One region of the Ruegeria sp. BHSA163 genome, then DNA from elsewhere that is predicted to be linked to it. Evidence: riboswitches for the same ligand, from Rfam matches in the RefSeq annotation. Region 1 holds a riboswitch; each other region holds the start of a gene.
The links. Region 1 has a riboswitch for cobalamin ahead of AC2FNV_RS16750 (hypothetical protein). Riboswitches for the same ligand answer to the same signal wherever they lie in the genome.

Region 1 (13,563 bases):
GTCCAGATTCCCGAAATAGGAATATCCGTGACTGCTTGTGACCTTGTCTTCTGACGCCAGCGCTGGGTCACCTGACAGAACGGTTGCAGACAAACCCAAAACCGCCACCCATGGCCGGAATTTTGAAACGCGCGTTGATGGCGAAAGGGAGATCATAGTGCTCATCCTCTGGTGTCTATCACGGTTTTTATGTCGTTCATGTTAGGTAAAAGTCCAACACTGCCTGTTGCAAGTTTAGACTGCGTGAACGCTTTGTGAAGATTTCATCAGACAAAAAAAGGCCGCTGCGGTTTGCGGCGGCCTTGAATCTTTGCGATGGAATAGCAGGATCAATTTCCGATGGTTTGCAAATATGCAATTAAATCGGCGCGTTCTTGAGGCTTTTTCAGGCCGGCAAAGCTCATCGAAGTACCCGAGATATAGCCGCTTGGACGTTCAAGGAACGCATCAAGCGCTTCGGGTGTCCAATTGCCGCCATGTGCCTGCATGGCCGCCGAATAGCCGGTAAAGCCCTTGGCCGACGCAACCGGCCGGTCAACGATAGCGTACAGGTACGGACCTGTGCCATTTGCGCCGTCTTCCAGCTTGTGACAAGCCGTGCATTTGCGGAACACACGGGCACCTTTCTCCGGGTCTGCAGCTGCTAAAAGCTCTTCGAACACAACCTCTTCACCATCAGCACTTTCACCGGCGCTTTCCGTCTCAATCACGTAAGCAGCCTCCGCGCTGTGGCCACCCACATGATACAGGATATCTCCGCCCCATTTGGCCAGAAGAAGCGCAAGGAAGGTTCCGAACAGGCCGGCTGCGGCCTTGGTAACTGTCATCGTGTCGAACATTGATCGCGAGTCCATTTCAGCTGTCTTCGGGGTGTCTAAGGCTTCCCCTCGCAAGAGGCAAGGTATAGACACCGCGACGAAACGCCCAATGTGGGAACTTGTTGCACGGAATCGATCAAATGACCAAACGCATCGCTTTTCAAGGGGAACCCGGCGCTTACAGCCACGAAGCCTGCCGCAATGCAAGGCCAGAAATGGATGCTTTTCCCTGCCGAACTTTTGAAGATGTTATCGAATCGGTCCGTTCCGGCGAGGCGGATTTGGCGATGCTGCCGGTGGAGAATTCCACTTATGGCCGTGTTGCCGACATTCACCGACTGCTTCCTCATAGTGGGCTGCATATTATCGAAGAAGCCTTTGTTAGGGTTCATATCAACCTTTTGGGAGTGCCCGGCGCGACGTTAGAAGATATTACCGAAGCTCACTCCCACTTAGTGTTGCTTCCACAATGCGAAGGTTTCCTTAAAGAACACGGTATTCGTGGCCGGGTCAGCCCTGACAATGCGCGCGCCGCCCGCGAGATCGCCGAACTGGGTGACAAGCATTCGGCCGCCCTGGCCAGCGAATTGGCTGGTGAGATTTATGGTCTGAATGTTTTGGCCCGGCACGTTGAAGACCGCGGCGACAACACTACCCGTTTTCTTGTTATGTCACCGCAAGCCGACACGACGCGACGCGGCGAACATGAAATGATCACGAGTTTCGTTTTCCAGGTGCGCAATATCCCCGCGGCTTTGTACAAGGCCATGGGCGGTTTCGCCACCAACGGCGTTAACATGACAAAGCTGGAAAGTTACATGATCGATGGATCTTTCACTGCGACGCAATTCTACGCGGATATTGTCGGCCACCCAGAAGACCGAAATGTACAACTTGCCCTCGACGAACTTGAACACTTCACAACGAATGTCGAAATTTTGGGCGTGTACCCTGCGGCCCGGCCAAGAGGCTAGAACTTTTATACCAACGAATCTCGGACCCCCGCTAAGCGCTGCACCAGTCCTGTCTTACAGCTGAACGAAACTCCTTGAAGAACAATTTAACGATCAGCGTCACCGTAACACTGCGCACCCAAACCCACCTGTGGACGGGCTACATGCTGTGACGGTAACGTTCCTCCGCATCGCGGGCGAAGTCACTCAGTCGCGATTGAAACTGGCGCCGGACACGTGACTGCCCTAGTTTAAGGGATTGCAACAACAAACGCGCCGTAAGGGTCTTGGCCGCTAGCGACATTGAGATTTTCAAGCGTGTGCGACCCTTGGAAAGTGCTAGAAGCTCGATCGAAGTTTCACCCTTCATTCCTTTGCTGTTGGCCCTAAATTTTATCGCAGAAGGCCGATCAAATTCAGTCATTTCAACCATGATCTGGCGAGGTTTGCTTCGCACTTTGACTACGGTCTCCCATTTGGCTCCAACGATTGCAGAGTGTTGCGCAGAAATTCGTCGCACGTCAGCGCCTCGCCGAACGGCCAAACGCTCGAATCTATCGAAATCCGACACAAAGGCGAATACCGCATCGATTGGAGCTTCGATGTCTTCCTGCGCTGAAAACTTCATTTTTGCCTTATTAGTCTTTGTTACGAACCAAGCTTTCGTCAATCCAGCGTGTCTGACAGCCAGTTTTGCAAAAGAAAGTGTGCAATCGCTCCTTTTCGGGCAGGCAGCAGCTTTGGATGCTCACCTGCGTAAGCCTGCATCATTTCTGTTCTGGTGACCCAAATGGCGTCTTCAATTTCGACCGGATCAATTTGAATGTCGCGCGACAGAGCCTGACCCGAACACCCCATCATAAGCGACGCCGGGAAAGGCCAAGGCTGGCTCGCCAAATACTGCACAGCGCCGACGGGAACTCCAGCTTCTTCCATCACTTCACGACGGACGGCGGCCTCTAGCGTTTCACCAGGTTCCACAAATCCGGCCAACAGAGAATACATCCCCTCCGGCCATCCGGGCGACCGTCCCATCAGCACAGAATTTCCATGGGTTATCAGCATGATCACCACGGGGTCGGTTCGCGGAAAATGCTGCGCCCCGCACGCAGGACAACTGCGCTGCCACCCTCCTTGCGAGATTTCGCTGCCCGCGCCACAACGGGCGCAGAAGCGATGCGTTTCGTGCCACCCCACGACCGCCTTTGCGGAGGCGGCCAATTCCGCATCCCGCGGTGACAGCCTTGTCATGATTCGACGCAGCTCAGCAAAAACATGGCCTGTTGGCAAATCTGGATGCTGCTGTTCACTTCCATCTACAAATGCGCCGACACCGGAAATGTCCAACCCTTCTGCGTCCCAACCTGAAATGTCCATTGCAAAATGCGGCACATCTTGATCGCCAAGACCCAGAAAAACAGGTTGTTCAACCGCGCCGCCAGGCCCCTGTGTTATTATGTCATGATGCATTGGGACCGATGCAAGTGAATCCAACCCCTCTCCCTGCACAAGAACCTTACCGCGCCAAATCAAATGACATTTAGCGGCCCCACCAGACTTTACCTTGGCCAGCATTTTCGCGTCACCTCGAATATGCGCCGCGCGGTCCAAACCCGAACCGCCGAATGTTACCTGTTCCGCGCGTTTCACTATTTTGCTCCCTCAAGTCCGAACCAAGGGCTGCCACGTCTTGCCCTCTGGTGCAACGGGCGTTCATCGGGCAAAATGCAAATGTCGCGTTTGAAAAACCGCACAATCGCCGCGGAAGTCGCAATCGTCCCGAACATTATGAACAAACAAATATTTTGACCGCAAGAAGCTCATAACTTGATCACCAAACCAAAAGTGCCGGTAGGCCAGCGCAAAGACGACCGCGCCATGATTCGGATTCTGGCCACCTCCGATATCCATATGAACGTGACTGGCTACGACTATTACGCTGATTGCACGGACACACGGATCGGACTCACCCGAACCGCAACCTTGATCCGCGAAGCACGGCAACAAGCCGTTCAGAATGACGCCCTTGTTTTGATGTTTGACAACGGCGATTCCCTACAGGGCACACCCTACGGTCAGTGGGCAGCCCAAACCATTCGGCACACCCATCCACTACCACAAGCGTTTGCTGCATTGGGTTATGATGCCGTAGGCTTGGGCAATCATGACTTCGGGTTCGGAGTCGCATTTCTCGAACAAATCGCTGAAAAGGCCACGTATCCGATTTTGTGTTCGAATATGCGGTACAAGGCCCTGAAAAGCCCTTGGCATCCTTATGCAATCCTTCCTCGCTCGGTTGTTTTAAACGGCAATAACGAACCGATTTGCATCGGCGTTTTATCAGTGTTGCCACCGCAAACACTCCAATGGGAAGCCCACAAACTTAAAGGTAAGGCCGAGGTTGAGGATATTGTCACTTCTGCCCATCACACTGCCGCAAATTTGAAGCAATTGGGGTGCGATTTGGTTGTGGCCCTGGCCCATACCGGATTAGGAGCCGATACTTTTGAAAACGGTCAGGAAAACGCCGCAATACCTTTGGCGGAAATAGACGCCATTGATGCGATCATAGCAGGGCACACGCACCTGACACTGCCGGGTCCTGGGCACGCGGGGTTAAAACACGTCGACCACGCAAGAGGTCTTGTACACGACAAACCCGTCGTTATGCCCGGATGGGCAGGATCACATTTGGGGATCATTGACCTATCCCTGAAACGGGATCAGAACAAAAAATGGCGGGTCGAAAATAGCAAGGCCGAACTAAGATCAATCCAATCGGACGTTGACGGATCCACAGTGGCGGAGGACGCAGAAATCTCGGCTTTTTTCGCGGCCGGCCATGTAGAGACCAAGGCACAGTCTGCCGAGCCGGTTGGACGAATTACGAAACCCCTGCACAGCTATTTCTCTTATTGTGGGTCCGACAGGAGCCTGAGTCTTTTGGCCGAGGCACAGGCCGCAGCTGTGAAGCCGTTTCTAGCCAACACGCAATTTGCGGATATTCCGGTACTCTCAGCAGTCGCACCAGCCAAATTCGGTGGCAGGGCAGGACCACGATACTACACCGATGTGCCTGCCGGTGAAATTTCGATGCGCCATGTTGCGGACATTCACGTTTTTCCAAACGAACTTCGCGCCGTCCTTGCAAACGGGGCACAGATTCTGGACTGGCTTGAAATGTCTGCAGGCTTGTTCAGTCAGCTATCAAAAGACGGCCCCCATCTTTTGACTAATCCACATTGGACGGGTCATAACTTTGACATCCTTTACGGAGCGACCTGGCAAATCGACCTCTCAAAACCTGCCCGTTTTAACTGTGACGGTAGCCTGGTAGACGCTGCTAATTCACGCATTCTCGACGCAAGCTTCAATGGCACGCCAATCACGGAGGATCAGATTTTTGTCGTCGTTTTAAACAACTATCGGGCAAATGGTGGTGGCGACTTTCCAGTTGCGAAAAACCCGCGACTGATTTCTTTGCCATCGCTTCGCATTCAGGATGCACTGCGTGATTATCTGGCCGGGAATTTGCAGCCAACCCTATTGGCCGAAACAGTAAAACCGTTCTCTTTTGCCCCTATGGGCAGCAGAACTGCAATCCTCAAAACCGGGCCTAATGCGCGGAATTACATTGATGAACTTGCAGAGTACCGACCGATTGATTTGGGACTTGATGACGAAGGCTTTATGCAAGTCCAACTCACGCTGTGATGGGTTGCCATTTTATGTCCTGACACTTATATCACACGGTGAGAGGTTGGCGCGGGCGAGCGCCTCGCCAACCTGGTCAGGTCCGGAAGGAAGCAGCCACAACGAGCCCCGCTTGGGTCGATGTCCAGCCTCTCACTCTCGAACGTGTATCGCGCGTAAATTCTATCAGCGGCAGGAGGGCCTTTATGATTGTAGCAATGACCCTTCGGGCTGATGGTTTCTGAGAACACACAAACTGATCATTGCCTGAACACACGACCTGAGGATGCGCGTTCGCCATCCCTTGGCCTTTTGACCTGAAAACAGGCAGAACAATGGTTTTTTCACTTTCGGACCTTGGATGGTCCTCTCATTTTGCCGCACAACACGCGGTTGATGCCTCACTGAATCCATATCGTATTTCAGCGGTTCATCGAGATCGCCTTATAGGCCTATCGCCTGAGGGCGAGGTGCCTTTAACGACCCCAAATCAGTCGACCGGAGATTTTGCTGTCGGCGACTGGGTACTGGCCGATGAACATGGTCGCATTCAGCGTTTGTTGGAACGTCGCAGCCTGCTTCAAAGACGTGCAGCTGGTACAAATGCCAAGTCACAGTTAATTGCAGCAAATGTCGACGTCTTGTTCATCGTCAGCTCTTGCAACGCTGATTTCAACCTGCCTCGGCTCGAACGATATCTGGCGCTGGCACATCAGGCGGGATGTTATCCTGTGATTGTCTTAACCAAGGCCGATACCTGCAAGGACGTAGCAGACTATAGTTCGCGTGCTGAAAGCCTGGCTCCATTCATAACTGTCTTGAGTGTAAATGCGCTGGATGCGGCTGATATCCAACATCTTCTGTCATGGTGCCCAACGGGTCAGACTGGCGCTCTGGTCGGGTCCTCGGGCGTTGGAAAGACGACGCTGGCAAACGGGATGACCGGTCAGTCCAACACAACGGCTGGTATCCGCGAAGATGATGCGCGAGGACGGCACACAACGACCTCGCGCGCCCTTATCAAGATGCGAAACGGCGGATGGCTTATCGATACACCTGGAATGCGGGCATTGCGGTTGCTCAATGCCGAAGAGGGTGTAGATGAAGTGTTTTCGGAGGTTATCGACCTCGCGAGAGCGTGCCGATTTTCTGATTGCCAACATTTGTCAGAACCCGGTTGCGCCATTCAGGCAGCTATCACCGCGGGAGAATTGGATGCCGCACGGCTTGATCGTTGGCGCAAGTTGCGACGTGAGGAATTGCACAATTCAGAATCCGTCGCGCAAGCCCGCGCTCGAGACAAGGCATTCGGCAAAATGGTAAGGTCCGTTATGCTGGACAAGAAGGCACAAAAGCGGATTTAAAATTTGGGCGCCGCGCAACCGGCGCCCAATATTCATGCCGGTATCATCCGGGGACAAACAGCTGCATTTCCATATGCAACGACCACTAGGTGTTCGACCTATCGTAATCCGAAGTCTAAAGGTTCCAACTGAGTGAACCGATAAAACCCTATGTTTGGATTTACCTTGCGTTTTTCTCCCTGAGTTTGAGCCTTAAGCTCACACTCCAGAATACAGCAAGCTTGACTTGGGTGTGGTTTGGCCATTAGCCGTTGGCTGATGGTTTCCCTGCCCTCGATTGAGGACGGGATTAAAAGGGAACACGGTGCGACCTTCCTGGGATACCGGAATGGTTCAAGTCCGAGACTGCCCCCGCAACTGTAAGCGGAAAGCGATGCCGAGATACCACTGGCCAACAGGCTGGGAAGGTCGGCAAAGCGACGACCCGCAAGTCAGGAGACCTGCCATCAAAAAATGAAACCGAAACTCGGGCGGGGCGTCCGGTTGGGGTCAGACCGTGATACGCGGGTCTTCCCGAACAAAGCCCATCGTCCAATGTGCGGAGGGCACATCATGATCTGGAACACGAAAACACATCGATTTACGGCCACGATTTGCCATCGCACGGGCACCGCGTGCCCTGCGATGGCACGCACGGGCCGTGAGCTGGCTAAGTCCATCTTAGCCTCGGGACGGAGTGCAACGCGCGATATCGAAATCGAAGGCAGCGTTGAACTGGCGTATTGCAAAAACGGATGCACCGCAAAGTTTCGTGCACGGGTGGACGAAGTGCGCCTTTATTGCGGAGTGGAAACTGACACCCAAATGGATCTGTTAGATACCTTTGCCGAGCTAATGTTTGGGACAGATTTTGGTATCCTGCCATCTAGTGCGACATACAATCCCCCATGCGCCATGCTCCAGGCGCTAACGATATCTGAAATAGATGTGGCTGAACCAGATTACTGTGCGATCCTCTAGGGCTATTGCGCCGCGAAAACGACAGCCGGCGCTGTCGCCCAATGCATTTGGTCATCAGTCTCAACCGCACAGGGGCGAAGGGCCCTTAATCGCGTCAGCGCCGTATCGGGATTTTCGCCGCATTCGACCATTAATCGGAGTACGACCATTCCCGAACGACCGCACCCGCCGCGGCAATGAACCAAGACGCGACCACCGCCGGAGAGCGCTTGCCGCGCTGATGCGCTGGCAACACCCCAGCGTTTGCGGATTTCCGCCGATGGTGCCCCAAAATCCTCGACCGGAAGGTGAACCCAACGGCTGGCGCGGCTTTGTACGTCGCGTCCAAAGTCGCGAGCGCCGTCCATGATCATCTCAACTTCAGTCGCCATCGAGATCACAAGACCCGGACGCCAGCCGGAAATCATCTCAAGATCACCGGAATAATCACCATTCCGCCCAGGCATTGAGGTTAGCGCAAGTGTGCCACCGCCCACTTGCAACGCATGAATCACCATTTGAGACATCTTGCCGTTCCCCCCGAAACGTTACCCAGTAAGTCTTACGCGTGACATCAGACTCGGTGATTTTAACTCTGCCAGCGCAGTTTCCAAAACAAAATCCTGCTTACCCGCTGTGGACGCGGACGACAGGGGCCTCTACGCTGCGGTCTGAATACGAATCCGCGAAAGCAGACATGACCGACACGCCCAGCCCCGCCTATCAGGTTCTCGCCCGAAAATATCGTCCCGAAACCTTTGCCGATCTGGTGGGGCAGGACGCTATGGTTCGGACGCTAAAGAACGCGTTTGCAGCAGACAGGATCGCGCAGGCTTTTATCATGACCGGTATTCGAGGCACCGGTAAGACGACAACAGCCAGAATAATAGCCAAGGGCATGAACTGTATCGGCCCTGACGGCGAAGGCGGACCAACGACTGAACCATGCGGTCAATGCGAACATTGCATAGCGATAATGGAAGGCCGCCATGTTGACGTCATGGAGATGGATGCCGCCAGCCGCACGGGTGTGAACGATATCCGAGAAATCATCGACAGCGTACGTTACCGCGCAGCGAGCGCGCGCTATAAGATTTATATAATCGACGAAGTTCACATGCTGTCGACCAGCGCTTTTAACGCGCTGCTCAAGACTCTGGAAGAACCGCCCGAGCATGTGAAATTCATCTTTGCCACGACGGAAATCCGAAAGGTCCCGGTGACCGTCCTGTCGCGATGCCAACGGTTTGACCTACGTCGGATCGAGCCCGAGGATATGATCGCACTTCTCCGCCGGATCGCGGCGGCGGAAGACACTAAAATCGCAGATGACGCACTGGCGCTGATTACCCGCGCAGCCGAAGGATCAGCCCGCGATGCGACCTCTTTGCTGGATCAGGCAATTTCGCACGGTGCCGGCGAAACCACCGCAGACCAGGTTCGTGCCATGCTGGGCTTGGCTGACAGGGGTCGCGTGTTGGACCTGATGGATATGATCTTGCGGGGCGACGCCGCAGGTGCGTTAACGGAATTGAGCGCACAGTATGCTGAGGGCGCAGATCCATTGGCGGTACTGCGTGATTTAGCCGAAATAACACATTGGGTTTCTGTTGTGAAAATCACACCAGACGCGGCGGAGGACCCAACTGTTTCCCCGGATGAGCGGGCACGCGGTCAAGATATGGCCTCAACGCTGCCTATGCGCGTCCTGACCCGAATGTGGCAGATGTTGCTTAAAGCGTTGGAGGAAGTGTCCGCAGCGCCAAACAGTATGATGGCTGCGGAAATGGCAATCATTCGTCTTACGCACGTTGCCGATCTTCCCAGCCCGGAAGAGCTGGTGAAACGTCTGCAAGATGCGCCGACGCCGCCACCCGGCGGCCCGGGCGGCGGTATTCCGAATGGAGGCCAAAGTGTTACTACAACGCATGTGTCGGCCCCTGCGTCATATGCCGCCACGCCACGTGGAAGCGCCGGCGCACCGACGGCTGCTTTGGCCCAAGACACTCAAACCGCGCTGGCGCGGTATCCGACGTTCGACCATGTTGTCGAACTGATCCGTTCTAACCGCGACGTAAAGTTACTGGTCGAAGTCGAGAACGGCATACGCCTTGTTTCATACCAGCCTGGTCGGATCGAGTTCACACCGGCCGATAAAGCACCCTCTGACTTGGCTGCCCGGCTGGGTTCGGCTTTGCAGCGCTGGACTGGAAATCGTTGGGCCGTCTCAATCGTATCGGAGGGAGAGGCCCCTACAATTGCGGAACTTCGCGACACTGCTGACTTAGCCTTGCGTAATCAGGCAGAGCAACACCCGATGGTTCAAGCGGTTCTGGCGCATTTCCCAAAGGCTCGGATCACCAATATTGAAACACCAGAACAAAAGGCAGCCCAAGTCGAGACCGAAGCTCTGCCAGAGGTGGAAGACGAATGGGACCCGTTCGAAGAAGACTAACTTTGACTCGATCAAAGCGGAAAGCCCCACAACGTGTCGCTCATGCTGTGGTTAGGCATGTGACGGAGGAACCTAATGCACTCGACCCCGCTGCACCCCAAATTCGGACTCACTATCCATGACGTCGACCTCAGGGAAGTTGACAAGGGCAATCTTTATCCTGAAATCCGAAGAGCTTTCGAAACGCATTCCGCACTATTGTTTCCGGCGCAATCCCTGACCGATGACGATCATATTCGATTGGGAGAGCTGTTTGGTCCGCTGGAAAACCGCGAAGCAATGGCTGCCGGGCGCGACGTTTCGTTTCACGTTCCCGAGCTTACAAATCAAACCAAGTCTGGCGTACGGGCGAAGGATGATCTCAGATTGCTGGATTTGCAGGCCAACATGTTGTGGCATACCGACAGCACTTTTTTACCGGTGCCTGCCCTTATCAACATTCTGACGGCTCATGTCGTTCCACCCTCTGGCGGGGAAACCGAAATTGCATCGACTCGCGCCGCATGGTCTGAGATGCCCGAGCATTTGAAATCCGTTCTACAGGATGCTGTCATCTGGCACCGCTTGTCACACTCTCGTTCCAAGATATCGACCGATCTTGCCGCATTACCGAACATGACACGTTGGCCCGATCGACCGTGGCGCGCTGTCTGGCCAAACCCAGTAACCGGTGAGGAAGCCTTGTTTATCGCATCGCACGCCTTTGCGATCGAAGGTATGGGCCATGAAGAAAGCCAAGAGATACTGGACGAGGCGATCGCCTTTTGTACGCAGCCTGATTACGTTTACTCGCACAAATGGAATGTGGGCGACGTGCTGATTTGGGACGAGCGCGCTACACTCCACCGAGGGCGCCCCTGGGATTACGGCTATCCACGAACTCTTCGCTCGATATGTTGTTCCGTCACCGATGACGATGGGTTAGACAGGGTGCGCATCGTCTGAGCCCCGCCCTGGGATATTACTGAAGTTGTTGGTGAGGACTTGACAATGATAGTGGCGCCCAACGCATGTAACTGTCCCCCCTTGTACCACGCGTGCACCGCTCGTATTTAGGCGGGAAACCAATTTTCTGGAGAAGTGCAATGCTCAAAGGACTCGGCGGCTTGGGCGATATGGCCAAGATGATGAAATCCGCACAGGACCTGCAAACCAAAATGACTGAAATGCAGGACGAGTTGAATAACATAATTGTCGTAGGTGAGTCAGGTGCGGGACTTGTTAAAGCAACCGCATCAGCCAAGGGAGAGCTGAAAAGCCTGGATATCGATCCGTCGATCTTCAATGGCGACGACAAAGAAGTGGTCGAGGACCTGATCCTTGCCGCAATCAAGGACGCCCAATCAAAAGCTGCCCAGCGATCACAGGAAGAAATGGGCAAGTTAACAGAAAGCATGGGCCTTCCGAAAGACATCAAACTGCCCTTTTAATAACCGAACCCATCTACCCAACGAGGCGCATTTCTAAAGAAGTGCAGGACAGGCCGTGAGCTCAAATAGCGATATCGATAACTTGATCGACCTGATGGCTAAGCTTCCTGGTCTTGGCCCTCGCTCGGCCCGACGCGCCGTTCTGCACCTGATCCGCAAACGCGCCCTTTTACTGACGCCACTTTCGGATGCCATGCAACAGGTGGCCGCTACAGCGCGCGAATGTTTAAACTGCGGCAATGTCGGCACGACGGACGTCTGTGAAATTTGCGACAGTGAGGCCCGAGCAACCGGAGAACTTTGCGTAGTCGAGGATGTGGCCGACCTTTGGGCGATGGAACGCGCCGGAGTTTTTAAGGGCCGTTACCACGTTCTAGGCGGCACCTTGTCTGCATTGGACGGTGTCGGCCCAGACGAGCTGCGGATTCCGCGCCTTAAGGATCGCGTCATCGCGGAAGGGATTCGCGAGGTCATCCTGGCGCTTAATGCAACTGTCGATGGGCAAACAACTGCCCACTACATTGCCGATCAGTTGGAAGGCCAGGTACGCCTGACGTCATTGGCGCAAGGTGTGCCAATTGGCGGTGAACTTGATTATCTGGATGATGGCACGATTACCGCCGCTCTGCGGGCGCGAAAAGAAATTTGAAAAACTTAATCCCTTTAGGATTGTGGCCAGCAATTTTGATGGTCTCTATTGCCACGATCGAACAAGATTCTTTTTGATATTTGAATAAAAGACCTTAACCCAGATTCTGTGATATAGGGGATCACACCTGTAACTGGATACGAATGAAAGCTAATTTGAGTTCGGCCATTCAGACGGGCAGCTGCATTAGTTGCCGTCCGGAAACAAATTTAGGGAGATTAGGCAGTGGAAAATATGGTGTCGGCGGTCCAGAAGGTTTTTTCCAACTACGCGACATTTTCAGGACGCGCATCTAGGTCGGAATATTGGTGGTGGTTCCTTGCACTACTTATTTTCATGCTGATCCTGGGCGTACTGGACGCATTCGTCATAGCCCCTCTTTTAGGCTTTCAGGCGGGCGACGAAAACGCCGGGCAGCCGCTCTCACTTTTAGCGAGCCTTGCGGTACTGCTACCAAATTTGGCAGTCGGCGCACGTCGATTACATGATACGGATCGTTCAGGCTGGTGGTTGCTTATTGGCCTGATTCCTTTGATTGGGTTTCTCATCCTCATCTACTTTTTTGTTCAACCCAGCGACGCTGAGGCAAACAGGTTTGGAGAAGCGCCCTCGTGGCCGCCGTCGATATAATCATGAACAAAAGGTCAACTTAAACCGGTAAGTTTCGCCAGAACCGACCCAGGAGTTCCAATGAACCGCATTCTAGCCCTCACTTTCGCCGCCTTCACGGCAACCGCGGCCTTTTCACAAGAATTGATAGACAAAGGTTTTGTCCAAGGCTGGAACATCATGATGGATCCAGCCTTGGGCAATGGATGTCTGATCCAGACCGTATATCAGGATCTATCGGTCGTTCGGTTGGGTTATGATGCTCTGGGCAATCGTGGGTATTTCACCGTTTACAATAAGGCGTGGGGCGAAATCGAACCCGGTAAAAGCTATCCGATCCGGTTCGAGCTGGATGGCAAAAGTTTTGACGCCACTGCAATAGGTTTTAGGCAAGACCGCGTACCGGGTGCGACTGTGTTCTTCACTGACCGGAATTTTGTCAACGCTATCGCGCAAAACAAAACCATGACCGTCTATAACCCTTTAGGTGAGGTGGTGATGGCCATCGATCTGAACGGAACAGCCAAAGCGCTGGAATACGCGCGGGACTGCCAGAACCGTAAACTTTAGCGAATCGGATCAAACAAAGCGTCTTCCGCTGAGCAATCTCTGATCACATCGCGTCCGCAAGGCACTGGTTCAAGCGCGCGCGA
Region 2 (5,988 bases), on a different contig from region 1:
GAAAGACCGCGTTCAGCTTCGGCCCAGGCCTTTCGGCGCGAAGTAGCGAGCGCAACTTGAAAAACTGGTACGTTGGCGGCGTCCAAAGGTGAGGTGCCCGAGGCGCCTCTGCCCGAAAATGACGTGGCATTTATTATGGCTGCCGGTTTTAGCGCCGAAACCGTATCACGCAGCCAATCGGCAGATGACGGCGCCTTTAATGACGGAGCGAATAAACCCAACGCTTCGAAACCGCGTGAACGCAAGCTGCGGATCAAGGCAGTCACAGGCGCTGTATCGGCTGAGGTCAGATAAGCGCGGTAGAATGTCACCAGAATTCGTCTCGGGTTTTCTGAAAACGCGTTGTCGGTCGAGATTACCCCTCGATCCGGGCACCATGCTCCACATTCAGGGATGGTTTTTGCGCCCATGACCGGCCCGGCATACAGGCCCGCTGCCAGCGCCATTTGCGCCAACGCTGCCTGCGCCGCAACTTCGCCGCCGGTATCACATAAATTCGTCAACCTGCGCAGTGTGGAAATAGGCAGTGTTGAATAGCCGTCCAGTCGGGTATCTTCGCGCCCGTCTGCTGGTAATACTGCCAGCGCCAGACCCTTGGCCTGTGCCAGCGCCAAAACTTGTTGTAGGCCATACGACCAGTAAGGAACGCCCCCTATCAATCGGACAAGTATGCCTTTGGCGCCCTCCAGCGTCTGTTCGATATAGGTGTCGACGGAAAGCGGGTGTTTCAATGCCGTTAGATTAGCCAGTCGCAGTGTCGGCATCCGACCATCAGGTCCGCCGCCACGATGCCAACCCGCCGCGAAAGCTCCCAGGTCGCTGTCAGAAAAAGATAAAACAACCAAATCTGCCGGGCTTTGGCCAAGATCGGTTGGGGTCTCTGTTTCTTCAAGCCCGTGGCTTTCGCGGAAGACGACGTGCATTTTTTACTCGGCTGGCTCGGCAACACCTACAAGAATGTTGCGAATTTCTGCTTCCTTGATGTCGTCATGTTCTCCGATAACCACCAAACGGGATCGGCGATCTTCGTCAGGTTTCCACGGGCGGTCAAATTGGTGACGCACGCGCGATCCGACTGCCTGAACCAACAAACGCATAGGTTTGCCGGTGACGGCCGCATAACCTTTGACGCGAAGGATATTCAACTCATTGGCCAGATGTTCTATCCTTGCGACCAGATCTGCTGGATCGCTCTGTTCAGGAAGATCGACGATAATGCTTTCAAAATCATCGTGTTCGTGATCATCGTGACCGTCATGATGCGATGGACGGGCATCCATATCATCTTCGGCTGCGGCTTCGAGACCAAGGACCACGCGCACATCTACTGCACCTTCGGCAACCTCGACAACAGGCAGGGAGCGCGGGGCTTCGGCTGCGATGATCGCGCGCGCCTTGGCTACGCCTTCGGGACCGGCCAGATCAGGTTTGGTTAGCAGGATAATGTCGGCGCACGAAATCTGATCCTCAAACACCTCGGACAGTGGCGTTTCATGGTCAATCGAGTCGTCTGCCATGCGCTGGGCATCCACGGCTTCGACATTTGGCGCAAACCGACCTGCAGCAACTGCTTCGGCATCCGCCAATGCAATTACCCCGTCAACGGTAATTTTTGACCGGATATCCGGCCAGTCAAACGCCTTTAGCAATGGCTTGGGCAATGCCAGCCCTGAGGTTTCAATCAGGATATGATCGGGGCGCGGCTCGAGCGCCATCAGCGCTTCGATAGTCGGGATGAAGTCGTCGGCCACAGTGCAGCAAATACAGCCATTGGCCAGTTCCATAATGTTTTCGGCTGGACAATCCGGAATGGCGCATGATTTCAGAATGTCACCGTCGACACCCACATCGCCAAACTCGTTCACCACAACAGCCAGACGCTTACCCTGAGGGTTCTGCATCAGATGGCGGACCAGTGTGGTCTTGCCTGAACCCAAAAAGCCAGTGATCACAGTAACGGGAAGTTTTTCTAGGTTGCTCATTTGTCAGGCTCCAATCGGTGGAATGCGGGCCGCACAGTTTTTGCGGAAATGTTCAGGACGTTCACGCCATTTGACCAAGCCGTCACCTGTGGCGAGGTACTTGGTGGCGCCATCGACAATCGTCTCAATATGATCAATTTCGTTCAGGTTCTCATAGACAAAGGTCCAACGTGTCGGTCCACCACGCAGGACGATGGAACACCCCTGATTACAATTTGAAAGGCACTCGACCGCCTTTAGTGTTACGCCAGAAGGCAAGTCGGCCTGCTTTAAAGCCCGATGGAGCACTGTTCCGGGGCGTTGGGTGTCATCCTCGATGGGAAGCCCGCGCCGACAAGTCGTGCAAACCAGCAGTTCGACTGGTGCGGTTTCTGTCACTTCTCTCATCCCCCTTCTGCGGTACGTGGGGGACGGGGTCTCATGCGGGCCACGCTGTTCGCAATGGTCCCGACACCGGAACACCCCGTCCGGTCTGGATTTCGGGCGCTGGCAGGTCTCCCGGCTTACGGATGTCAGAGGAGGCCTCTGGCAGGTGTCCCGCCTTCCCGGCCATTCGGGCCAGTGGCATTGGGCACCCTCTCCGGTCACGGTCGCGGGGGCGGCTGCGTTTGACGGTTTAACCCGCTGACGCATTCCCTTTTCATCTGCTGTTGCAGACACCAACGGATCGGACATGCGGCACCTGCAGGCGCCTTGTCAAGCGAGTCGCTTCACTGGATTGCATTGGGGGGTTAAAAACGACCTGCCAGCGTCGGTGGGCGGCACGACGTGCGCCACTGTCTCGTGCTGGCATGTCCGCAAGAGTGCGAGCATGGAGTGACGCTTTATGAAAGTTGGTTTCATCGGTCTTGGAAATGTGGGCGGAAAACTCTCGGGGTCGCTGCTGCGCAACGGCATCGATCTGACCGTGCATGACCTGAATTCGGATCTTGTCAGCGACTTCGTTGCCAAAGGAGCCAAGGCTGCAAAAGATCCGGCACAGATGATGCGTGATTGCGACGCAGTGATTACTTGCTTGCCGTCACCTGCTGCATCAGACGCGGTAATGCAAATGATGTTGCCTGAGGTCGGAAACGGTAAAATTTGGATGGAGATGTCCACAACCGACGAGGCCGAGGTCAAACGGCTTGGGGCCCTGGTTATCGACCGAGGAGGATCTGCCGTCGACTGTCCGGTTTCTGGCGGATGCCACCGAGCAGCCACGGGTAACATTTCTATCTTTGCAGGTTGCGACCGAGGTACGTTCGATCTGATTTTGCCCTTCCTAACGACAATGGGTAGACGTGTGCTGCACACTGGAGAGCTGGGGTCGGCCTCTGTATTGAAAGTTCTTACCAACTACCTCGCTACGGCGAACCTGATAACATGCGCCGAGGCATTGGTTACTGCGAAAGCTGCTGGGATGGACCTGAACACGACCTATGAGGCAATCAAGATTTCGTCGGGCACATCTTTTGTTCATGAAACCGAAAGTCAGGTCATTTTGAACGGTTCCCGTGATATCTCGTTCACGATGGATTTGGTCAAAAAAGACATTGGCCTGTTTCAGGACGTTGCCGATCGCGCGGGCGTTCCGCTTGAGATAAACCCGCTGATGATAAAAATTTTCGAAGACGGCATAGCGCGTTACGGCGACAGGGAATTATCACCCAATATCATACGGCGACTGGAGGAAGCGACTGGATTGGACATCCGAGCACCCGGTTTTCCCGCCGAGATGGAAGACGATGAACCAGAAGAGCCGGGTTATGAGGTGATCCCAGCCAACCGAGGAGCAGCTGGGTAACCAACCTCGAGCGATCTTAAGCAAGGTCGGGGGCATGGGCCAATTCGGATCACCGCGCTAATTCCGCCAACCACCATCCAGATTGGACAAAAACCAAGCTGTAATTTAAACACAAAATCAATAATCCGTGGGTGGTACAGGCAAGAGAGCAAAGAATGACGGATGAAACATTTCTCATCGTGACAACGATGAAGAATGAAGGGCCTTTCATGATCGATTGGGTGGCATACAACCGATCGATAGGCTTTGATGATATTCTGATCTTTACGAACGACTGCGACGATGGAACTGATGCGATTGCCGAGCGGATGCAGGAATTGGGTTGGGTCCATCACGAACGTAATCCGGTCGGTCCCAAGGAGAAACCGCAGACTGTTGCTTTTTCAAAGGCCAGAAGTCACTCCAGTTATCTTGCTTCGGATTGGATTCTAAGTCTGGACGTCGACGAATATATCAATGTTCGCGTGCCCGGAGGCGACATTCGCAGTTTTGTCGCGGCTAGCGGCGATGCAGATGCGATCTCGATGTGCTGGCGCATGTTTGGTCAAGGCGGTCAAAACGACTTTGTAAATCGCCCGGTGCCCGAGACTTTTTTCCGCGCGGCACCTGAAGACAAATACCCGCATCAAAGGGCGAAAGGCTTTAAAACGCTTTTCCGAAATAATGGGAAGTTCAATAGGTTTCGCGCCCATCGCCCGCGGATCGACGCGAAACACGCGATTGATCCCGACGCTCCTTATCAAGGTGTTCTTTGGCGCGACTCCGGTGGCAATCTGTTTCCTGCTGATCAGGTCAAGTGGCGCGCATGGCGTGGCTTCAGCCACGATTATGCACGTATTCATCACTATGCAGTTCGCAGTACCGATAGCTTTCTGGTTAAGCGTGATCGTGGCCGCACAAACCACATAAGCCAAGACCAGGGTTTGGAATACTGGAAAATGATGAACCACAACCATGTGGAGGACCGTTCTATCCTTGGCCATATGCCAAAAATGCACAAAATACGCGCGGAAATCATGAACGATGCCCGACTGGCTGAATTACATGATGATGCTTGCGCTTGGCATTTGTCTAAGGCCAAGAATCTCAGGGCCCGGTCGGATTGGGCTGATTTTGTTAATGTTTTGCAAAACACTGAGGTGGAAGCCAAGCCCGTGGCGAATCCGGTAACCGCGACCGTGCGACGGGGCAAGCGCGCCAAACAGCGAGAGCGAAAAGATGGTCTTCGACGCGAACTGTTGGAGCTTATGCCAAAAGGCAAACTGAGCATCGAGATAGGCGTTTGGAAGGGCGAGTTTTCGCAGATTTTGCTGGAAGGTCTGCGGCCGTCCAAGTTGTTCCTCATCGATCCTTGGGGTGTTCAGGAAGACCCTGAAGATGGTGTTTCGCTGGCTGGCGCACGCAGCAAGAAGGACATGGATCGAATTTATGAGTCTGTGAAGAACAATTATAAGGATGAGATCGCGCGCGGCAAAATTGCTGTTATTCGGGATTTTTCTGTCCCTGCGATGGACCAGTTCAAAGATGGCAGCATCGGCTTCGCCTACGTAGATGGGGATCACTCCTACGAAGGTGTAAAGGCGGACCTAAAAGCAATTCTGCCTAAGATGCAGACTGGGGGTGTCATCATGTTGGATGACTACCACCGTAAAGGATGGTGGAAAGATGGGGTTATGCGCGCCTTTCACGAGTTTTTGGGCGAAAACGCCGCAAATTTACGCATCAAAGCGATAAAGGGTGCGCAGGTTGCCGTTCAGAAGATCTGAATTTTGATCGACCTGACTTAGCGATCGGAATTGTTCGGATGCAGCTTCGTTTGGTCGCAGAAGACTTGTCCTGCCAGATTGCGATCCATACGCCGAATGCCGTCATGGTCGCCGGCTTTGCAAAAAAATCCACTGTTGTTTCCGCCTCAACCGGGCTGTTACGCGTTAATCGGATTTCTGGTGGCGTGACATCCAACGAATTAAGCTTCGAGAGCCGTCATACTTGCCCACGGTCTCTTTGAACCAGGTATGGTGTTGAAGAGACAACAATGATCCAAGGTTCAACAATGCCGCAAGTTGTGGCGGCGTCCCGTGCATTTCAAACGGGAAGGCAGTGCCAGCATGACGCTGGGAATGACATCAATGGACTTTGATCTGTAGGACATTTTACTTAATAGAAACAAACGCTGATCCCGCGTTCTCGCTTACGGATGGTCCGCCAAGTTGCAGCTTT
Region 3 (5,988 bases), on a different contig from region 1:
CGCGGTTTACCCCAACGTCCTGTTAGGTGTTCAACGTGACCACAGCTTTGCTATTGTTCTGGAGCCCGTCGATCAGGAACACACCGTAGAGCATATTGAGCTTTACTACGCAGCTGGCGAACAGGAGACGCCTGAGTTTGATGAGCTGCGTTCGTTGAATGCTCAGCTGTGGAAAACAGTGTTCGAAGAAGACATATTCGTGGTGGAAGGTATGCAGAAAGGTCGCCATGGGACACTGTTTGACGGTGGCCGTTTTTCACCAGTCATGGACGGACCAACACATAACTTTCATCACTGGGTTGCGTCCCAAGTTGAAAAAGGTAGGTCCTCCTAACTTGATTTGCAGAAGACACGTCTTGATAGCAAACCGCTCGCTACGGGTAAAATTATGGAAATTGATCTATTGGATCGCGCTTTACTGGAAGCACATGCAAGACGCGACACCACGGAATTGATACGTCTTTACTCATTGGCGGCCGAGGAGTGTGAGGCAAAGCAGGATATAGGAGCAGCTTGTTTTTTTCTAACACAAGCCTTTGTATTCGCGTTGGAATCTGGCGCTGAGGAAGCCTTTGAATTGAACCAAAAACTAGCAGACCGAGGTCGCGTTCACCGTTTCACTTCATCAACGTGACAGAAAATTTCCCAACCAAAACATCGCCTTGGCTCTGGGACCAAAGCGAATAACTTATTGATGATTGACCAACAGATTCCTGTCACAGCGCGTGTGGCACCATCAAGGTCTAAGAATTCCCCTAGGTGGCAGGTTCGCGCGCCAATGAATCCAGAAGTATTCCCAAGTTATGTTGAAACATTGCAAGATAACTTGTGGCCGGGCCACCACGTTCAGAAAGCGCATCGGAAAACAGTCGTCCGCCAATCGCAATTCCAGTTTCCTCTGAAATCTGCCGCACCAATACAGGGCTGGTGATGTTTTCTACAAACAACGCAGCAGCGCCTTCTGCCTTCAACTGATCGATCAGTGTGGCAAGTTCTTTGGCCGATGGTTCCGCTTCGGTATCGATGCCCACAGGTGCGAGGAAAGTCAGACCGTATGCATCTGCAAGATAGCCGAACGCGTCGTGCGCCGTCACAACCGTTCGACGATTTTCAGGAAGGTTGGCCAATTTCGATTTCGTTTCGGTATCCAACGCCGTTAGCTTAGCGATGTAAGCGTCAGCATTGGCGCCAATCTCATCGGCGTGCTCTGGCAATGCCTTTTGCACAGCTGCCGCAACGTTGGTCACGTAGATTACACCGTTGGAAAGCGAGTTCCACGCGTGAGGGTCGGTTTCACCGTCAACTTTAATCGGAGTTATACCATCTGTGGCGACGTGAACGGCCGCTTCGGTACCAGATTCTGAGATCAGTGTGTCAGACCATGTCTCAAATCCCAAGCCGTTGACAAAGATGATGTCTGCCTCGGCCACGGCGCGAGCGTCAGCAACTGAAGGCTGATAAACATGTGCGTCGGCGTCGGGACCTACGATTGTTGTGACAGTGGCTAGATCGCCCACCACCTGTTCGACCATGTCACCAAGTATAGAGAAACTGGCAACTATCTTAATGTCGTCTTCATCAGCGGGCACCGGCCATGCGACCAATGCGAAGCAAGCCGAGACTACGCCGGCATAAAGGGACTTAGTAAGAGTCATCTTGCTCTCTCTTCTTGTTGAATTTGCGCCAGAGGAACTTCTTTGGAAACTGCCGATTTGCGCATTCGTCTCCCAAAACCGAGTGGACCAAATACGGCTGACACCAAGAAAAAACAGCCTGAAACCAGGACTATTGCCGGGCCTGACGGGGTTTCCGGAAACAAATAGGACAATGTCAGCCCGATCCAGCAACTGGACAGGGCGAAAACAAATCCCAGAACCAGTTGCCCTGTGATTGTGTTGGCCCAATAACGGGCTGCTGTAGCAGGCAGAATCATCAGGCCAACGGCCATTAATGTACCCAGAGTTTTGAATGCTGCCAGCAGGTTCAGGACCAAAAGCAACATGAACCCCTGCTCGGTCAACCAAGGTCGCCGTGTCCGCGCCTCAAAGAAAACAGGATCACATGTGCTTACGATAAGCGGGCGCAAAAGAATGGCGAAGGAAATCAAAGTCACGGTCGCCACTCCGCCGACGAGTATCAAAGATGCATCGTCGATACCCAGAATTGAACCAAAGAGAAAACTTTTTAAAGGAACAGCAGAACCGGCCGCGGACAATATGAAAATTCCGACCGCCAGTGCGATAAGGTAAAGTGAGGCAAGACTAGCGTCGCTGCGTAGTATCGTTCTGCGTGCCAAAAAAGCTGTCAAAATAGCAACGCCAACACCTGCGATTAGACCGCCGATCAGCAGTGACATAACTGAAAGGCCAGTTGTCACGAAACCAATTACAATTCCCGGAGTGATTGCATGAGCCATCGCTTCGCCAGCAAGCGACAGGCGCCGCAGTACAAGAAATGCACCAACCGGGGCAACCGATGCGGATAGAACCGTTGTCGCAACAAATGCACGACGCATAAAGGTGAAGCTCCACATCTCAGTCAAAAGATCAAGCATTCGCGGGCTCCACTATCGAAGGCGCACTACGGAACATCCAAGATGCCTGACTTTCCGAGAGATAGCCCTGAGCGACTAAACGGTCAGGCGTAAGTACATCGTTTACTGTGCCGTGTGTTGCCTCTTGCCTACCCAGCAGCAGCGCGTGGCTACAATGGTCCAGCACAGATGAGAGATCGTGAACGACCAATACCACAGCGCGCCCTTCTTCTTGCCATCGACGGATTATCCAAAGCAAATGAGCCTCGGTGCTTTGGTCGACCGCTGCAAATGGTTCGTCCAACAGTATCAGCGGCGCGTCCTGCATGATCACACGCGCGAACAGGGTTCGCTGAAGCTGGCCTCCGGATAGCATGTGCAGAGGTCGATCCGCGATGTCGAGTACACCGACCTCGTCCAGCGCAGTTTCCACCCGAACCCGGGACGCGTTGTTCAACCCTGAGCGAAGGCCAAATCCGCGCCAAGATCCCATTGCCGCAAGATCGCGAACACGCAAGGGAAACCGCCGGTCGAATTCCGTCATCTGCGCCAAATAACCGATTTCACGCGGTTTACCCATGGGCCACTTAAGGTTTCCAGACAGTGGTTCCATCAAACCAAGTAGCATTTTGACAAAGGTACTTTTACCCGATCCGTTGGAACCCAGAACAGCCAGCGTCGTGCCACATTCGATATCCATTGATAGACGGCGAAACAGAGTCAGATCGCGGTAGCCGAGCGAAAGATTTCGGAGTTGCAGGACTGTAGACATCAAAGCACCGCGAAAATCGCGGACCAAAGCATGGCCGAAAATAACAACGCGCCTATGATCAAGTTCACAACGCTGAATTCGGTGAGGCAGCGGCTCTTGGCCCCGTCAGATTTAAGTTCTTTCACGCGCCGCATTAGTCATTGAACCATTCTGAAAAGGTAGACCGAAATGCGCCTTTCGCAGAGGACATAGAAAGTAACCGCTCGGTCTCGCGTGTTCTAAAAAGTGGGTTTGAAATGCAAGCACGCTTTTCAGCTGTCGATTGGACAGGTGAAACAAATTCAGCTCTTTGGACGGCATTAACCGCTGTGAACATCTTAGCCCCCCTCTGGGTCACCCCGCCCAGGTTGATTCCACTTATGATGGCAGGTCTCCTGACTTACGGGTCATCGCTTTCCCGATCCTTCCCAGGCCAAGCCCAGTGGACGATCTCGGGTTGCTCACCGCCTACAGTTGCGGGGGCAGTCTCGGATTTGGACACTAAAGCGGGCCCGCACCGTGTTCCCTTTTATCCCAAACCGACAAATGCGGTCGGGAACCATCCGGGCGACAGAACACGAATTGGTTTGATTCGCCAAGGCCTAAAGTTTCTTCGAATGGCCACGTTAAAGATTTCGATCGGTTTACCCCGTAAATCTGTCATTTTTATACTGTGGGCGATCTGAAACTTTTTCCAGATTTTTGCTTTTTTGTGAAAGGTAATGACAAAATGACAGCTAGTGCCTTAACTTTCTTCTAACCCTCCAAATTCGTTATCCGGGTGGTTTTAGTGGAACAATTGACGTTTTCTTTTGAAATGGGGGTGGTATGTGCTCTGCTGGCCTTCACCGTTTTCCTGTTTGTTTCGGAAGTAGTACGAATTGACCTCTCCGCTATATTGGTCCTCGTTCTGATCGGCCTCCTTAGCTATGCGCCCGGGTTGGAGAATCTTGCAAACGTTCCGCACCTTTTTGATGGGTTTGCATCAAACGCCGTGATCTCAATTATCGCAGTCATGATTGTGGGCGCTGGATTAGACAAGACAGGTATTATGAACCGGGTCGCGTCTGTCATATTGAAATACGGCGGCACGTCTGAAAGCCGGGTTCTGCCGATCGTGTCCGGCACTGTAGGGGTCATTTCGTCATTTATGCAGAACGTTGGTGCCGCGGCGTTGTTCCTGCCGGTGGTCAGCCGCATCTCGTCCAGGTCCGGCATCGCTTTGTCCCGCTTGCTAATGCCCATGGGATTCTGCGCAATATTGGGTGGCACCATGACAATGGTGGGTTCTTCGCCGCTTATCCTGTTAAACGACTTGATCCTTACCGCAAACGAAGGATTGCCGGACGATCAGAAAATGCAACCGTTTGGCTTGTTTTCAGTGACGCCGGTCGGTGCCGTACTGATCCTGACGGGAATTTTTTATTTTATGCTGTTGGGCCGCTGGGTTTTACCTGACGATACCGGCTCGGATAATACTGGAACAGGACAAGGCACACAGGAATACTTACAACGTGTGTATGGTCTGAAAGCAGACGTTTTCGAAGTCATCGTTCCAGCAAACAGTCCTTTGGTTGGCCAAATCCTTGCTGACATAAACCACGAAAACCATCTTTACATCATTTCGACTTTTTACCGTGGTAAAACATCTATGGTGCAAGTTCTGACTGCTGAGATAGCCGCGCCTTGCAGGTTAGCGATTATTGGCCGCCGATGGGTAGTTGAAGAATTCGCCCGTAAATTCGGGTTGAAAGTCCTTCCAGAGCTGGATGTATTTGTCGAAGAATTTGCACCCACAAATGCAGGTATTGCCGAAGTGGTGATAACGCCTGACAGCAAACTGATCGGGAAGTGTCCTCGCGAACTGTTGTTCAGGAAGACTTATGGCATGTCGCTACTTGCGATACATCGGGGGGAGGAGACGCTTAGCCACGTAGAAACCGATACGCACGAATCCACTCAAATCGGCCTTGAGAAATTTCATGCCGGCGACATGTTGGTTGCCCATACCCGATGGGACAACCTGATGCGAATAACTCGGGATCCGGATTTTGTTGTCGTGACATCCGACTTTCCGCAGGACGAGTTGCGACCGCAGAAGGTTGGTTGGGCTCTTGCTTTCTTTGTCATTTCACTTTCGTTGATATTGTTTACCGACGTTCGTCTATCGCTGTGCCTTTTGACGGGCGCGGCCGGAATGATGCTGACAAAGGTCTTGAGTGTTGACGAAGCCTATCGCGCAGTTGGTTGGAACACGGTTTTCCTGCTCGCCTGCCTGATACCACTTGGGCAGGCGGTTCAAAATACAGGGACTGCCGCTTGGATAGCTCAGCAGATCATGATCTTGTTGGATGGGTGGCCGATATGGTCGCTTCAGGCAGGTGTCGCTATATTGGCCACTGCATTTTCACTTGTGATGTCAAATGTAGGAGCAACAGTATTGCTCGTTCCCTTGGCGGTCTCAATCGCCATGGCTGCAGGTGCTAATCCAGCGCTCTTTGCATTGACCGTAGCGATTTCAACTTCAAACAGCTTCATTATCCCGACCCACCAGGTTAATGCTCTGATTATGGGACCGGCAGGTTATAAGGTCATGGACTTCGTTCGGTCAGGCGGAGTAATGACGATTTTGTTTCTTGTGGTATCGCTTTTGATGCTCAATCTGCTGTTCTAAGGCTGTCAGCGAGAAAGACAGAACTTTCAA

Region 2: another riboswitch for cobalamin. It lies ahead of AC2FNV_RS12470 (DUF1636 family protein); the one in region 1 lies ahead of AC2FNV_RS16750 (hypothetical protein).
Region 3: another riboswitch for cobalamin. It lies ahead of AC2FNV_RS07900 (metal ABC transporter ATP-binding protein); the one in region 1 lies ahead of AC2FNV_RS16750 (hypothetical protein).

What each region holds. Positions count from the first base shown of each region.
Region 1 covers NZ_JBXWSJ010000038.1:31,945-45,507, reverse strand. The annotation lists partial or broken gene AC2FNV_RS16790 (extracellular solute-binding protein) at 1-156, opposite strand, end outside; gene AC2FNV_RS16785 (c-type cytochrome) at 330-839, opposite strand; gene AC2FNV_RS16780 (prephenate dehydratase) at 959-1,792, shown strand; gene AC2FNV_RS16775 (SRPBCC family protein) at 1,932-2,399, opposite strand; gene nudC (NAD(+) diphosphatase) at 2,438-3,421, opposite strand; gene AC2FNV_RS16765 (bifunctional 2',3'-cyclic-nucleotide 2'-phosphodiesterase/3'-nucleotidase) at 3,650-5,485, shown strand; RNA gene ffs (signal recognition particle sRNA small type) at 5,525-5,623, shown strand; gene rsgA (ribosome small subunit-dependent GTPase A) at 5,800-6,828, shown strand; cobalamin riboswitch at 7,071-7,290, shown strand; gene AC2FNV_RS16750 (hypothetical protein) at 7,282-7,788, shown strand; gene AC2FNV_RS16745 (protein-tyrosine phosphatase family protein) at 7,791-8,294, opposite strand; gene AC2FNV_RS16740 (DNA polymerase III subunit gamma/tau) at 8,465-10,222, shown strand; gene AC2FNV_RS16735 (TauD/TfdA dioxygenase family protein) at 10,298-11,167, shown strand; gene AC2FNV_RS16730 (YbaB/EbfC family nucleoid-associated protein) at 11,308-11,652, shown strand; gene recR (recombination mediator RecR) at 11,708-12,301, shown strand; gene AC2FNV_RS16720 (DUF805 domain-containing protein) at 12,536-12,931, shown strand; gene AC2FNV_RS16715 (hypothetical protein) at 12,992-13,480, shown strand; gene AC2FNV_RS16710 (ribonuclease T2 family protein) at 13,477-13,563, opposite strand, start outside.
Region 2 covers NZ_JBXWSJ010000023.1:56,131-62,118, forward strand. The annotation lists gene cobN (cobaltochelatase subunit CobN) at 1-923, opposite strand, end outside; gene cobW (cobalamin biosynthesis protein CobW) at 927-1,982, opposite strand; gene AC2FNV_RS12470 (DUF1636 family protein) at 1,986-2,369, opposite strand; cobalamin riboswitch at 2,454-2,661, opposite strand; gene AC2FNV_RS12475 (NAD(P)-dependent oxidoreductase) at 2,809-3,768, shown strand; gene AC2FNV_RS12480 (class I SAM-dependent methyltransferase) at 3,924-5,534, shown strand.
Region 3 covers NZ_JBXWSJ010000012.1:53,957-59,944, reverse strand. The annotation lists gene AC2FNV_RS07920 (aromatic ring-hydroxylating oxygenase subunit alpha) at 1-334, shown strand, start outside; gene AC2FNV_RS07915 (hypothetical protein) at 389-634, shown strand; gene AC2FNV_RS07910 (metal ABC transporter solute-binding protein, Zn/Mn family) at 756-1,655, opposite strand; gene AC2FNV_RS07905 (metal ABC transporter permease) at 1,652-2,554, opposite strand; gene AC2FNV_RS07900 (metal ABC transporter ATP-binding protein) at 2,547-3,305, opposite strand; cobalamin riboswitch at 3,653-3,862, opposite strand; gene AC2FNV_RS07895 (SLC13 family permease) at 4,102-5,958, shown strand.